Regions from separate parts of the Arthrobacter sp. Ld5 genome, predicted to be linked through region 2. Evidence: predicted binding sites of a transcription regulator. Region 2 holds the regulator's gene; the other holds the start of a gene.
What was found. The regulator HrcA, encoded in region 2, represses chaperone genes, less so after heat shock. The targets are predictions, from matches to a motif close to TTNGCACTCGNNNNNNNCGAGTGCNAA.
Positions count from the first base shown of each region.

Region 1: groL (chaperonin GroEL) is a predicted target of HrcA. The motif match lies at 6,199-6,225, and genes of this name have one in related genera.

Region 1 covers NZ_JBPKBO010000003.1:230,402-237,902, reverse strand. Annotated here, with positions in the region: gene ACSGDB_RS02390 (aldo/keto reductase family protein) at 1-960, opposite strand, end outside; gene ACSGDB_RS02385 (lipid II:glycine glycyltransferase FemX) at 1,107-2,180, shown strand; gene ACSGDB_RS02380 (threonine/serine exporter family protein) at 2,227-3,915, shown strand; gene ACSGDB_RS02375 (uracil-DNA glycosylase) at 3,974-4,801, opposite strand; gene ACSGDB_RS02370 (DUF3263 domain-containing protein) at 4,912-5,217, shown strand; gene ACSGDB_RS02365 (LytR C-terminal domain-containing protein) at 5,260-5,865, shown strand; gene groL (chaperonin GroEL) at 6,384-7,501, shown strand, end outside.
Region 2 covers NZ_JBPKBO010000018.1:28,526-36,026, forward strand. Annotated here, with positions in the region: gene lepA (translation elongation factor 4) at 1-1,577, shown strand, start outside; gene hemW (radical SAM family heme chaperone HemW) at 1,599-2,828, shown strand; gene ACSGDB_RS08825 (DUF4870 domain-containing protein) at 2,876-3,292, opposite strand; gene ACSGDB_RS08830 (DUF3097 family protein) at 3,370-4,233, opposite strand; gene hrcA (heat-inducible transcriptional repressor HrcA) at 4,402-5,415, shown strand; gene dnaJ (molecular chaperone DnaJ) at 5,534-6,664, shown strand; gene ACSGDB_RS08845 (16S rRNA (uracil(1498)-N(3))-methyltransferase) at 6,667-7,431, shown strand; gene ACSGDB_RS08850 (GerMN domain-containing protein) at 7,451-7,501, opposite strand, start outside.

The DNA.
Region 1 (7,501 bases), on a different contig from region 2:
CTCGGCGAGGTCGCCGATCGCGTCGTCGATGGCCTTCAGGACGTCGTCCTCGAGCGTCACGCCCGCGGCGACCGCGTTCGACTCCACCTGCTCCGGGCGGGAGGCGCCGATGATCGCCGAGGCGACGTTCTTGTTCTGCAGCACCCACGCGATGGCCAGCTGGGCCATCGTGAGGCCGACGCCGTCGGCGATCGGTGCGAGCCTCTGGACGCCCGTGAGTACCTCGTCGCTCATCCAGCGCTTGATCATGTCGGCGCCGCCCTTGTCGTCCGAGGCGCGCGTGCCCTGCTCCGGCTGGGCGCCCGGCCTGTACTTGCCGGTCAGCACGCCCTGCGCGACGGGCGACCAGACGATCTGCGACAGCCCGAGCTCCTCGGACGTCGGGACGACGTCGCCCTCGATGACACGCCACAGCATCGAGTACTGGGGCTGGTTGGAGATGAGCTGGAAGCCGAGATCCCTGGCGAGGGCATGGCCGTCGCGGATCTGCTGGGCCGTCCACTCGCTGACCCCGATGTACAGGGCCTTGCCCTGGCGCACGATGTCGGCGAACGCCTGCATCGTCTCCTCGAGGGGTGTTTCGTGGTCGTACCGGTGCGCCTGGTAGAGGTCCACGTAGTCGGTCTGCAGGCGCTGCAGCGATCCGTCGATCGACTCCATGATGTGCTTGCGGGACAGCCCGACGTCGTTGTGGCCCTTGGGCCCGGTGGGCCCCCACACCTTCGTGAAGATCTCGAGCGACTGGCGCCGCTCGCCCTTGAGGGCTTCGCCGAGGACCGTCTCCGCGGCGGTGTTCGCGTACACGTCCGCGGTGTCGAACGTGGTGATGCCGACGTCGAGCGCCGCACGCACGCACTGGGTGGCGACGTCGTTCTCCACCTGCGATCCGTGGGTGAGCCAGTTGCCGTACGTGATTTCCGAGATCTTGAAGCCGCTGTTGCCGAGGTATCTGAAGTCCATAGCGCCGATGCTAACCACCCGGACGGGCCGAGTACAGGAAACCCGGTTCCTGAGGCAACCAATGCGTCATACGACGTGGAGGGGTAGTGCGCAGCCGCTAGACTTGTGCGCGTCCTTCGGTAGCCACCACCAGTGAATGAGGAATCTTGGTCGACTTCAGCGCTCGCTTCGCCACCGGGACGGAGCAGCGGGATTGGGATTCGCTCGTGACCGCGAACCCCGGCGGGGGCAACATGCTCTCCTCCCTCGCGTTCGCGGAGGTGAAGTCCCACCACGGGTGGCGGCCGCGTTTCGTGGTCCTCGACGGCCCCGGGTACACCACCCACGCCCTCGTCCTGGAGAAGAAGGTTCCCGTCATCGGCGCCCTCTGGTACCTGATCAAGGGCCCGTCGGTCACCGAGGCGGCCCACGTGCCCGCCGCGGCACGCGCCGTCGCCGACCTCGCCCGCAGGGAGGGGCACAACGTCTTCGCGATCAAGGTGGAACCGGATCTCGTGGACGGCCAGGAGGTGCGGGAGGCGCTGCGGTCGGCGGGACTCGTCAAGACCTTCAACCTGCAGCCCAACGACAGCACGGCCGTCCTGGACACCACGCCGGACGAGAACCAGCTCCTCCGCAATCTCTCCTCGCGCGGCCGCAACGCCGTCCGCAGAGCCCTCCGGGAGGGCGTCGAGGTCCGGCGCATGGAGCCGACGCAGGAGACCTTCCAGGCGATGTACTCGCTCATGGCGCACATCGAGGACCGCTCGGCCGCGCGGATGCGCTCCTTCGAGTACTACAGCCGCTTCTGGCAGAACTTCGTCGACGCCGGGCAGGGCCGCTTCTACTTCGTGTACGAGGACGGTCAGCCCTCGGTCGGCGCCTTCGTGGTCAACTACGGCTCGAAGGGCACCTACAAGGACGGCGGGTCCCGTCCGGGCAGGACCCAGTACGGGGACTCGCATCTCGTGCAGTGGCAGGCCATCACGGACCTCAAGGACGAGTTCGGGATCGTCGAGTACGACTTCTGCGGCACCCCGCCGAGCGACCGGCTGAAGGACAAGGACCATCCGCACCACGGCCTGGGACTGTTCAAGACGAGTTTCACCAAGACCGTGACGGACTACGCCGGGTGTTACGACCTCGTCGTCAGCGGCTGGAAATATCGTGTGTGGAACACGATCGCGGAGCGTGTGGCGCGCCAGATCTACTGGCGACGCACGCATCAGCCGTTCTACTGAGCAAGGGCCCGCAGAGGGCGCGGTGATCGACGCATGAAAGGCCGCTGTGACAGACGGTTCGACCTCGGCGGATGGCGCCCAGCCCCCTGATCCGTCCCCCGTGGCGGAGGCGCTCCCGGTGATCCGGCGCCCCTTCGACCCGTCCGACGACGAGAAGCGGAAGCTGGCGGCCGGCACGGGAGGAGCCGGCAGGAAGGGCACCAGGCCCGCGGCGCCGCCGAAGCGCCCGGCGTCGGAACAGAGGAGCCCGCGGGCGGGCCGCCAGCGGCAGCCCGTCACGACGCCCACGGATGCGCTGCCCACGACCCCGCGGAGCGTCCCGTCGTCGAGCCGGTCCAACGCGGCGGCCCGCAACGTGCTCCGCCGCCTCGTGCAGGGCGAGGCGCCACCCACCCAGGCCATGAGCATCGTCGAGCGACTCGCCGGCAGCCCCTACGCGAACCCCACGATCCAGGTCGCCGGCCCCGACGCCGGTGCCCGCAAGGCCCTCGACTTCGCCCTGAACCTCGCCGAGACCATGTTCCGGTACGGCGCGGGCGCCCTCGAGGTGGAGACGAGCATCATCGCGGTCACGGCAGCCTTCGGCCTCGACCACATCGAAGTGGACATCACCAACCAGTCGGTGATCATCAACTACTCCGCGAAGGACCAGACGCCTACGACGGTGCTGCGGGTGGTCCGCTCGTGGACGAACAACTATGCGGGACTCACGGCCATCCACCGGCTCGTCTCCGACATCGCCGACGGCGGGGTCTCCCGGACCGAGGCCGCCCAGCGGCTCGAGGAGATCACCCACCGGCCCAAACCCTTCCCCCGCTGGATGGTGACCGCCGCGTTCGGCATCTTCTCGGCGGCGATCGTGGCGTTCGTCGGCGGGACCCTGCTGGGTTCGCTCGTGGGCTTCATCAGCTGCATCCTGGTCGACCTGGTCAGCCGCAAGCTGGGGGAGTGGCGCGTACCCGAGTTCTTCTCCGTCGCCACGTCGGCCGCGCTGGTCACCCTGATCGCGATGCTGTTCTGGTGGCTGCAGGTGCCCATCACCCCGGCGCTGGTGGTGGTGGGCGGCATCCTGCTGCTCCTGCCCACCGGCCGCCTCGTCTCGGCCACCCAGGACGCCATCAACGGGTTCCCGGTCACGGCCGCGGGCCGGTACCTCTCGGCGATCCTCGTCTTCGCAGCCCTCGTGTCCGGCATCGCCGTCGCCCTGGTCGCCGGAGCGGCCCTCGGGATCCCCGAGCTCGACGTGTTCGAATCGACCGGCAACCTGTACCCGTGGCCCGTGGTGGCGGCGCTGACGTTCGTGGCGGTGGCCATGATCTGCATCGCGGAACAGACCGACGTGAAGCTCGTGGTCCCCACGTCGCTCGTCGCCGTCGCCGGGTACCTCCTGATGGTCGCCGCCGTTGCAGCGGGCGTCGGGTACCGGCTGGCGCCGGCCCTCGCGGCGATCCTGATCGGCGCGCTCTCGCGGGTCGTGGCGCTCCGGCTCGGCGCACCCCAGCTCGTCGTCGCCGTTCCCGCCGTACTGTTCCTCTACCCCGGACTGTCCATCTTCCGCTCGATGTACATGCTGACCACCGAATCGGAGATCGCCTCCGACGGCGCGCTCGGCCTCTTCAACGCCCTGACCGTGGTGCTCGCGATCGCCGCGGGGGTGGTCCTCGGTGACAATCTGGCGCGACCGTTCACGCGCAAGCTCAGCACCGACGAGCGGCAGCGGAACCGGCGCCGGTAGCCGGGCACCTCGCCGCCGCGGCGCGACGGCACGCGGGTCCGACGTCGGCCGGCGTCCGTCAGGCGTCGGGCCGGGCGTGGCCCTCCGACCGCGTGCGCGTCCAGTCGATGGGACCGGCGCCCTGCCGGGCCAGGAGCTCGTTGGTGCGGGTGAAGGGCCGGGACCCGAAGAAGCCCCGGGAAGCCGAGAGCGGGCTGGGGTGCGCCGACTCGATCGTGGGCGTGGTGCCGAGCAGCGGCTTCAGGCGGAGCGCGTCCTTGCCCCACAGGATGGCCACGAGCGGCCCGCCGCGCGCCACGAGCGCGCGGATGGCGGCTCCGGTCACCTCCTCCCACCCCCACCCACGGTGCGACGCCGCCTCGCCGGCGCGGACGGTCAGCACGCGGTTGAGCAGGAGGACGCCCTGCTCGGCCCACCCGGAGAGGTCACCCGACGCAGGCGGCTGCGCGCCCGTGTCGGCGGCGAGCTCGCGGTAGATGTTCCCGAGGCTCCGGGGAATCGGCCGGGTCCGCGGATCGACGGCGAAGCTGAGCCCGACGGCGTGGCCGATCGTCGGGTAGGGATCCTGCCCCACGATGACCACCCGGACGCTGTCCAGCGGGGTGGTGAAGGCACGGAGGATCAGGGACGCGTCCGGCAGGACCCGTCGCCCGGCGTCGAGTTCGTCCGTCAGGGACGCCGCGAGGCGGTGGAGGACCGGCTCCACCGGCCCGAGCGCCGCCGCCCAGTCGGCGGACACCAGGTCCCCGATCCGGGCCGGAGCGGCGAAGGGGAAGGCGGGCGTCCCCTGCGCCTGCCGGACGCCGTTCCCGGAGCCGGTGGCGCCGGTCGCGTCGTCCGCAGGGGTGTCCGGCAGGTCGAACAGGGTGGGGTCGCCAGGGATCATGACCCTATTCTCGCCCGGGCGGACGGAGGGGGCCGTCCGAATGACAGTGGTGTGGTTCCCTACTACCATGGGGTGACAGTTATGCCCGCTGACGGAAGGCGACAGGGGAAATGGCCGAGCCACAGCGGCATTCGGACGACGCGACGTCCGGGACGGACGACCGGCTGACCCTGGGCGACCGCGAGCAGCGGATGCTCGCCCTCGAACGCGAATGGTGGAAGTACTCCGGGGCAAAGGAGCAGGCCATCCGTGATCTCTTCAGCATGTCCGCCACCCACTACTACCAGGCGCTCAATGCGCTTATCGACACCGAGGCGGCCCTCGCCCACGATCCGATGCTCGTCAAGAGACTGCGGCGCCTCCGGTCCACCCGTCAGAAGGCGCGCTCCGCCCGCCGGCTCGGCGCGGACATCTAGCACGTCCCGCCATCCCCGACGAGCGAAGGACCACCTCCACCCATGACCGATCACCCGCGGGACGAATTCGACGGCGTCCCGGCATCGTCCGCGCGCCAGGGGGTCCACCGCGAACGGCTCGTCCCGGCACGCTCCAGCGGGCTCGCACTCAAGATCGCCGTCGGGATCCTGGCCCTCCTGATCGGCCTGGCCGCGTTCTTCCTCCTTCCCCGTCTCGGCTTCCCGGGCGGAAGCGACGGCCTGGCGCCGCCGTCGAGCCCCGCCACCGCGACGGAGGGCGGCCGGGCGACGGCGGGCCCCTCGGGTGCGGCGTCCGCCGGTCCGACGGGCGGGCCGAGCGGGACGGCGACCGCCGATGCGTCCTCCGACACCGCGGACCGGGCCCAGACCGTCAATGTCCTCAACGGCACGGGTTCGCCGGGGCTGGCGACGGTGGCGGCAGCGCGGCTGTCGTCGGCCGGCTGGACGTCCGCCCTCCCCGGGAACTGGGCGGGCGCCCCCGTGGATGCCTCCGTCGTCTTCTACAACGGGGAGGACCAGCGTGCCGACGCGGAAGCCGTGGCTGCGGACCTCGACATCGCGAACCTCGTCGAGAGCGCCGACATCTCGCCGGCCATCTCGGTGGTCCTCGGTCCGGACTTCCAGTAGCAGGAGGGCGCGGGGGCCGTGCCGGTCCGGGGGCCTGCAGCGCGCCGGGGCGGCAGGGTCCGTGGCCCTGCCGCCCCTCTGGGCGGCCCCTCCACGGTGCCTGCTGCTAGACCCGGGATGAGACGCACCACGAGTGCACCCTCTGCCGCGACGCCCGGGTTAGGGAACAAAGACCCCTGATGAAGTTCTCTCAGGGCGGCGGTGTCTCGCGCCCGCACGGGGTTCGGCGGGGCTCGGGCGAGCCCGGGGCGGCGCCGGCTCACGGCGCCGGGGCGACGTGACGAGCGCCGTCGGACGGGTTGCACTCGGACGGTGGGAGTGCTAATTATGGAGTTAGCACTCGCGCGCGCAGACTGCTAAAAGTGTGCGTGGCGCGTGAAGCAGGCAAACCTCTGTGGTGGGGGTGGGGCAGGAGCGTGAAAGAGATCGTTCCGGCACCATCCGGCCGTCGCGGGCACCACACGCAGGCAAGCATTCACATGCTGAAATGCAACCGTCCCGAAAGGACCTAAGCCGTTATGGCCAAGATCATTTCTTTTGATGAAGAGGCCCGCCGCGGCCTCGAGCGGGGCCTCAACATCCTCGCTGACGCCGTCAAGGTGACACTCGGCCCCCGTGGCCGCAACGTCGTGCTCGAGAAGAAGTGGGGTGCCCCCACCATCACCAACGACGGCGTGTCCATCGCCAAGGAGATCGAACTCGACGACCCGTTCGAGAAGATCGGTGCCGAGCTCGTCAAGGAGGTCGCCAAGAAGACCGACGACGTCGCAGGCGACGGAACCACCACCGCCACCGTGCTCGCCCAGGCCCTGGTCAAGGAAGGCCTGCGCAACGTCGCGGCCGGCGCCGACCCCCTGAGCCTCAAGCGCGGCATCGAGAAGGCCGTCCAGGCCGTCACCGAGGAGCTGCTCGCCTCCGCCAAGGAGATCGAGACCAAGGAGCAGATCGCTGCCACGGCCTCCATCTCGGCCGGTGACGACGAGATCGGCGCCCTGATCGCCGAGGCCCTCGACAAGGTGGGCAAGGAAGGCGTCATCACCGTCGAGGAGTCCAACACCTTCGGGCTGGAGCTCGAGCTCACCGAGGGCATGCGCTTCGACAAGGGCTACATCTCGGGCTACTTCGTCACCGACGCGGAGCGCCAGGAGACGGTCCTCGAGGATCCCTACATCCTCATCGTGAACTCGAAGATCAGCAACGTGAAGGATCTCGTCGCCGTCCTCGAGAAGGTCATGCAGTCGGGCAAGCCGCTGCTCATCATCGCCGAGGACATCGAGGGCGAAGCCCTCGCCACCCTGGTGGTCAACAAGATCCGCGGCACCTTCAAGTCCGTCGCCGTCAAGGCCCCGGGCTTCGGTGACCGTCGCAAGGCGCAGCTCGCCGACATCGCCATCCTCACCGGTGGCCAGGTCATCGCCGAGGAGGTCGGCCTCAAGCTCGAGACCGCCACCCTCGACCTGCTCGGCACGGCCCGCAAGGTCGTCGTCACCAAGGACGAGACCACCATCGTCGAGGGTGCCGGCGACGCCGACGCCATCGCCGGACGCGTGGCCCAGATCCGCGCCGAGATCGACAACTCCGACTCCGACTACGACCGCGAGAAGCTGCAGGAGCGCCTGGCCAAGCTGGCCGGCGG
Region 2 (7,501 bases):
CCGGCCACGTGGACTTCACGTACGAGGTGTCGCGGTCCCTCGCCGCCTGCGAGGGCGCGATCCTGCTCGTGGACGCGGCCCAGGGCATCGAGGCCCAGACCCTCGCGAACCTCTATCTCGCGATGGAGAACAACCTCACGATCATCCCGGTCCTGAACAAGATCGACCTGCCTGCGGCCCAGCCGGAGAAGTACGCGGCGGAGCTCGCGAGCCTCATCGGCGGCGAGCCCGAGGACGTGCTCATGGTGTCCGGGAAGACCGGCGTCGGCGTCGAGGCCCTGTTGGACAAGATCGTGCGGGACCTGCCGGCGCCGACGGGTGATCCGAACGCCCCCGCCCGGGCCATGATCTTCGACTCCGTGTACGACACTTACCGCGGGGTGGTCACGTACGTGCGGGTCGTCGACGGCAAGCTCAGTCCGCGCGAGCGCATCCAGATGATGTCCACGCGGGCCAGCCACGAGCTGCTCGAGATCGGGGTCAGCTCGCCCGAACCGAAGCCCAGCAAGGGCCTGGGCGTCGGCGAGGTGGGGTACCTGATCACGGGCGTCAAGGACGTCCGCCAGTCGAAGGTCGGCGACACCGTCACCAACCTGGCCAAGCCGGCAGCGGAGTCCCTGGGCGGGTACCAGGACCCGAAGCCCATGGTCTTCTCGGGTCTCTACCCGCTCGACGGGACCGACTACCCGGTGCTGCGGGACGCCCTGGCGAAGTTCACTCTGAACGACGCCGCGCTGGTCTACGAGCCCGAGACGTCCGCGGCGCTCGGTTTCGGCTTCCGCGTCGGCTTCCTCGGTCTCCTGCACCTCGAGATCACGCGCGAGCGCCTCGAGCGCGAGTACAACCTGGACCTCATCTCCACCGCCCCGAACGTCGAGTACGAGGTGACCCTCGAGGACAAGCGCGTGCTGAAGGTGACCAATCCCAGCGAGTACCCCGTCGGCAAGATCGCCGAGGTGCGCGAGCCCATGGTGTCGGCGACCATCCTCGCGCCGTCGGAATTCGTCGGAGCCATCATGGAGCTCTGCCAGCAGCGCCGCGGCGTCCTCGGCGGCATGGACTACCTCTCCGAGGATCGCGTCGAGATCCGGTACCGGCTGCCGCTCGCGGAGATCGTCTTCGACTTCTTCGACCTGCTGAAGTCCAAGACCCGCGGGTACGGGTCCCTCGACTGGAAGGCCGACGGTGATCAGGTGTCCGACCTGGTGAAGGTCGACATCCTCCTGCAGGGGGAGCAGGTGGACGCGTTCAGCGCCATCACCCACCGCGACAAGGCCTACGCCTACGGCGTGATGATGACGGGCAAGCTCCGCGAGCTCATCCCGCGCCAGCAGTTCGAGGTGCCCATCCAGGCGGCGATCGGGGCACGGATCATCGCCCGGGAGAGTATCCGTGCGATCCGCAAGGACGTCCTCGCCAAGTGCTACGGCGGCGACATCTCTCGCAAGCGCAAGCTGCTCGAGAAGCAGAAGGAGGGCAAGAAGCGCATGAAGATGGTGGGGCGCGTGGAAGTGCCCCAGGAGGCCTTCATCGCGGCCCTGTCCTCCGACGAGTCGAAGGACAAAGCCAAGAAGTGACGCACAACCGTTCGGGACGTCGTGCCTAGCGCCCTGCCGCTCGGCCTCCCGGCGCCGGAGGACGGCGTCCTGCCGTCCTCGGCGGCCGAGGGCGCCGTCGACCGCGCCTTCTGCCTCTACGTCCACATCCCGTTCTGCGCGGTGCGGTGCGGCTACTGCGACTTCAACACGTACACGGCGACCGAGCTCGGCGGCGGCGCGTCGCAGGACGCCTACGCCGGCTCCGTCCTCGCCGAACTCGCGCTCGGAGCCCGGGCGCTGGAGGCCTCCGGGGTGCCGTCCCGACCGCTCGCGACGGTCTTCTTCGGGGGCGGGACGCCCACGCTGCTCCCGGCGGAGGACCTCGCCGCGATCCTGCGGGCCGCCCGCGACCAGTGGACCCTGGCGCCCGACGCGGAGGTGACCACCGAGGCGAACCCGGACTCGGTCACGCCCGAATCGCTGCGCGTGCTCAGGGAGGCGGGCTTCACCCGGGTCTCCTTCGGGATGCAGTCCGCGGTACCCCACGTCCTCGCCGTCTTGGACCGCACCCACTCCCCGGAACGGGTGCCGCAGGCCGTGCAGTGGGCCCGGGAAGCGGGGCTGCACGTCAGCCTCGACCTGATCTACGGCACTCCGGGGGAGTCCCTGGAGGACTGGCGGACCACCCTGACGACGGCGCTGTCCTACGCGCCTGACCACATCTCGGCCTACGCCCTCATCATCGAGGACGGGACGAAGCTCGCCTCGCGCATCCGCCGCGGACAGGTGCCGCCGATCGACGACGACGACCACGCCGACAAGTACGAGCTCGCGGACGAGCTGCTCACCGCGGGCGGACTGCAGTGGTACGAGGTGAGCAACTGGGCGCGCACCCCCGCTGACGCGTGCCGGCACAACCTGGCCTACTGGCGTGGCAGCGACTGGTGGGGGGCAGGTCCGGGAGCCCATTCGCATGTCGGCGGGACCCGCTGGTGGAACGTGAAGCATCCGCGCCCCTATGCGGACGCCCTGGCGGCGGGCCGTTCCCCGGCGGCCGGGCGCGAGGTCCTCTCGGCCGAGGACCGCTACGTCGAGGACGTGATGCTGCGGGTACGCCTGCGGGAGGGGCTGGCCACCGACACCCTGACGGCGCCGGGGCGCCGCGCCGTCGCCGGGCTCATCGCCGACGGTCTGGTCGAGCCCGCCGCGGCCTTCGCAGGGCGGGTGGTCCTCACGTTCAGGGGTCGGTTGCTGGCGGATGCCGTGGTCCGCCGACTGCTGCCCGACTGACCGGATCGGATCTGCCGGACCGGTCCGTCAGGCGTGCTCCGGGCCGCTCAGCGGATCAGGCGGAGATTCAGGGGGTAGCGGTAGGGCCGGCCACGGTTGACCTGGACGCCGGCCTTGACCGAGAAGACGGTGATCGTCAGCCAGATGAGCGCGTTCACGACCGCGAACACCCCGCCGACGACCGGCAGGAGCGAGAGCAGCCACGCGGCCAGCGCGAGGATCGTGGGAGGGAGCGTGAAGTTCAGCGCCTCCTTCGACTCCTGGGCCGTGAAGGGGCCGCGACCCTTGAAGATGAGGAAGATCAGCAGGGACGGGATGAACCCGAGGATCCCGCCGAAGTGCGCCAGGGTGGCGAACTGGCGGTCCTCCGACGCCGTCAGGGGGAGGGCGTTGGCCGGAGTGCCTTCGAACGCGGGCTGCGACCCGTCCCGTCCGTGGTGCTGTCGGTCGGCAGTGTTGGGCAACGTCGATTCCTTTGCTGGCTGTCGTGGAACTTCCCCCCGGAGTGCTCCAAGAATACGCGGTGGCGGCGCCGACCTGTTCAGGGACGGTCCGGGGTTGCGGTGAGGAAGTCGATCACTTCCTCCACGCGGCCCAGCAGCGACGGTTCCAGATCCGCGTAGGTGACGACACGACCGAGGATGCGCTTCCAGCCGTTGGCCACGGCGGCCTGATCGTGGTGCGGCCAGCCGAGACCGGCCAGGATGCCGGTCTTCCAGTCCTGGCCGCGAGGGACCACGGGCCAGGCCGTCAGCCCCAGCGCCGCCGGCTTCACGGCCTGCCATACGTCCACGTACGGGTGGCCGACGATCAGCACGTTGCCGCGGGCCCCGGGGGCGGTCATCGCCTGCTGGGCGATCCGGGACTCCTTGGTGCCCGGGAGCAGATGGTCCACGAGGATGCCGAGCCTGCGCTGCGGACCGGGACCGAAGGCACGGATGGCGCCTTCCAGGTCGTCCACGCCGTGGAGCGGCTCGACGACGATCCCTTCGAGGCGCAGGTCGTCACCCCACACCTTCTCGACGAGTTCGGCGTCGTGCTGGCCCTCCACCCAGATCCTGCTCGCGCGCGCCGTCCTCGCCCGCGCGTTCTCGACCCGGACGGATCCGGAGGCGGTGCGTGCGGCGGCAGGGCCGGCCGCACGGGCAGCGGCCGGGGCGGGCGCGACGACGTGCACCGGGCGGCCGTCGAGGAGGAAGCCGTGGCCGAGCCGGAATGTCCGGGTCGTGCCACGCCGGTCCTCGAGCACCATCACGTGGAGTCCGCCGGACTTCTCCACCCGGATCACCGCGCCGACGAATCCACTCTGCACGTCTTCGAGGACCAGGTCCTTCTCGACGGGGACATCCGGGAGCGCCACCCGCTTCGGAGCCGATATGTCCTGGGCTCCCCAGCCGTAGTCCATCCCCGGTTCGTCCTTCCCACGGGGGCTCCGGCGGTCTGCCGCAGCCCGGGCTCCCAATGCTAACAATCCACGCGGACGTACTAGACTTGGCACTTGGGTGTGTCGAGTGCTAACCGCCGGGACCACCCGCCGCGCGACCAGACGAACGGATCCGGAGGTGACACAGGAATGAGTGAACCGCGACGCCTGGAGGTGCTCCGGGCCATCGTCGAGGACTACGTCCACTCCCGGGAGCCGGTCGGGTCCAAGGCCCTGGTGGACCGCCATCGGCTCGGGGTCTCCTCGGCCACCATCCGCAACGACATGGCCGTCCTCGAGGAGGAGGGCCTGATCACCGCCCCCCACACCAGCTCGGGACGCATCCCCACCGACAAGGGCTACCGCCTGTTCGTGGACCGCATCTCCGAGGTGAAACCGTTGTCCGCGCCGGAGAAGAAGGCGATCCAGACCCTCCTGGAGGGCGCCGAGGATCTCGACGACGTCATGGACCGCACTGTGAGATTGCTCGCGCAGATCACCCAGCAGGTGGCCGTCGTCCAGTTCCCCCGCGTCGGCGGGGCGTCCGTGCGGCACATCGAATGCGTGCTGCTGGCGCCGCAGCAGGTCCTCGTGGTCCTGATCGCGACGAACGGCGTGGTGCAGCAGCGCATCGTGCGGACGACCGCGGACATCGAGGAGTCGGAGCTTTCGGAGCTCAAGCAGCGCATCCTGTCCGCCGTGGCGGGGGTGAAGCTCACGGCCCTGCCGGGCGAGCTCGCCGTCGCCCTCTCCCGGCTCCCTCCGGGGCTGCGCGCCCACGGGGGTACGATCGTGAAGGCGCTCGAGCAGCTTGCCGGGCTCGGTCGGGACGATCGCATCCTGCTCGCCGGCACGGCCAACCTGGCCCGCTCGACCGGGGACTTCCCCCTGAGCATCGGGCCCGTCCTCGAGGCGCTCGAGGAGCAGGTGGTCATGCTCCGGCTGCTGTCGGAGATGGAGTACGACGCCCGCGGGATCTCGGTGCGGATCGGGAGCGAGAATCCCTATGGAGGCCTGTCGGAGGCCTCCGTGGTGGCGACAGGGTACGGGCCGGACGCCGGGGCGAAGCTCGGGATCCTCGGGCCCACCCGGATGGACTACCCGACCACGATGGCGGCCGTACGCGCCGTCGCCCGCTACCTCTCGAGGATCCTCGAGGAATAACGGGGCAGCGGGCCGCGGTTCTGGGTTGTCGACGGCCGCCCAGGGCCGACCATGGCCTTTCCGCCGGCACAGCCGGTGAGCAGACGACAGAACGTTCAACAGGAAGTGATGTGCAGGAGTGAGTAATCACTATGAAGTTCTCGGTGTAGCGCAGGGTGCGACCGGGGAGGAAATCAAGAAGGCGTACCGCAAGCTCGCCCGGAAGCTCCACCCCGACGTCAACCCGGGCCCGGACGCGTCGGAGGAGTTCAAGCGCGTCAGCCACGCCTACGAGGTCCTGTCCGACCCCCAGAAGCGGCGGGTCTACGACACCACCGGCAACGAGAACGGGACGGACAGCGGGTACGGCGCGGGCTACTCGGGCTCCGGCTTCGCCTTCCAGGACATCTTCGAGACCTTCTTCGGCGGCGGCGGGCAGCAGTCCGGCGCGCCCTCGCGGACGCGCCGGGGCCAGGACGCGCTCATCAACGTGCGCATCGACCTGAAGGACGCGGTCTTCGGCACCAACAAGAAGATCGAGGTGGACACGGCGGAGACCTGCCCCACCTGCGACGGCAGTTGCTGCCAGCCGGGCACCTCGCCCCGGACCTGCGACATCTGCGGCGGGTCGGGCCAGGTCCAGCGGGCCGTGCGCTCGATCCTCGGCCAGGTCATGACGAGCGCCCCCTGCGGCACGTGCCAGGGCTACGGCACCGTCATCCCCAGCCCCTGCCACGAGTGCAGCGGCGAGGGACGGGTCCGCGCCCGCCGCACGCTGACCATCAAGGTCCCCGCGGGCGTCAGCACCGGCACGCGCATCCAGCTGGCCGGCCAGGGTGAGGCGGGGACCGCCGGCGGGCCGCAGGGCGACCTGTACGTCGAGATCCGGGTCGCCACCGACTCCACCTTCCTGCGGGACGGCGACGATCTGCACGTGACGCTGAGCGTCCCGATGACCGCGGCGGCGCTCGGCACCACCGTGCACCTCGACACCTACGACGGCGACCAGGAGCTCGACATCAAGCCCGGTACGCAGCCGGGGGAGATCCTGACCCTGCGGGGCCTGGGCGTCACGCATCTGCGGAGCCAGGGCAGGGGGGACCTGCGGGTGCACCTCAATGTGGAGACCCCGCGCAACGTGGACCCGCAGCAGGAGGAGCTCCTGCGCAAGCTGGCCGAGCTGCGCAACGAGGAGTACACCGACGGCCAGCTGGCCAGCAGCGGTTCCGGCGTCTTCGCCCGCCTGCGGGAGCGGCTCGGAAACCGCTGAACATGACGCGTCCCCTGTTCTTCGGGCCGGGCGAGGCGGTCCGTGCAGCGACCCCCGGCAGCGTGTTCGCGCTCGGGGGGGACGAGGGGCGCCACGCGGCCATCGTCCGCCGCCTCGGTGAGGGTGAGCGCCTCGACGTCTCCGACGGCGCGGGCTACCGGATCGGTGGCGTCATCACCGCGGTCGGCAACGGCACGGTCGATCTCACCGTCGAGGTGGCCGGCCAGGAGCCCGCGCCACGGCACCGGCTGGTGCTCGTCCAGGCGCTCGCGAAGGGCGGACGCGACGAACAGGCCGTGGAGGCGGCGACGGAGCTCGGGGTCGACGCCGTCGTGCCCTGGCATGCCGAGCGGAGCATCGTGCGCTGGCGCGGCGACAAGGCCGAGAAGGGCCGGCAGAAGTGGGCGTCCCTCGTGGGGGCCGCGTCGAAGCAGTCCCGCCGGTCGTTCGTGCCGGAGGTCCACGCCGTGCTGGACACCCCGCGCCTGGCCGCGTGGGCGGCGACCGTCGACCGCGTGATCGTCCTCCACGAGGACGCCGACCGGCCGCTGACCGACCACGTGTCCGCGCTGCTCGCCGTCGGATCCCCGGCAGCGACGTCGACGGCCGTCGTCGTCGGACCGGAGGGCGGCATCAGCGAGGCGGAGCTGGCGAAGCTGTGTGCCGCCGGGGCCCGAACCGCACGCCTCGGACCGCACGTCCTGCGCTCCTCGACGGCGGGCCCTGCGGCCCTCGCGCTGCTGAACCACCTGCTCGGGCGCTGGTAGCGGGCGCTCCGGCCCTCGGCTATCGGACGACGACGGTCTTCGAGTCCCCGGGCGCCGCGCCGCCGGGGGG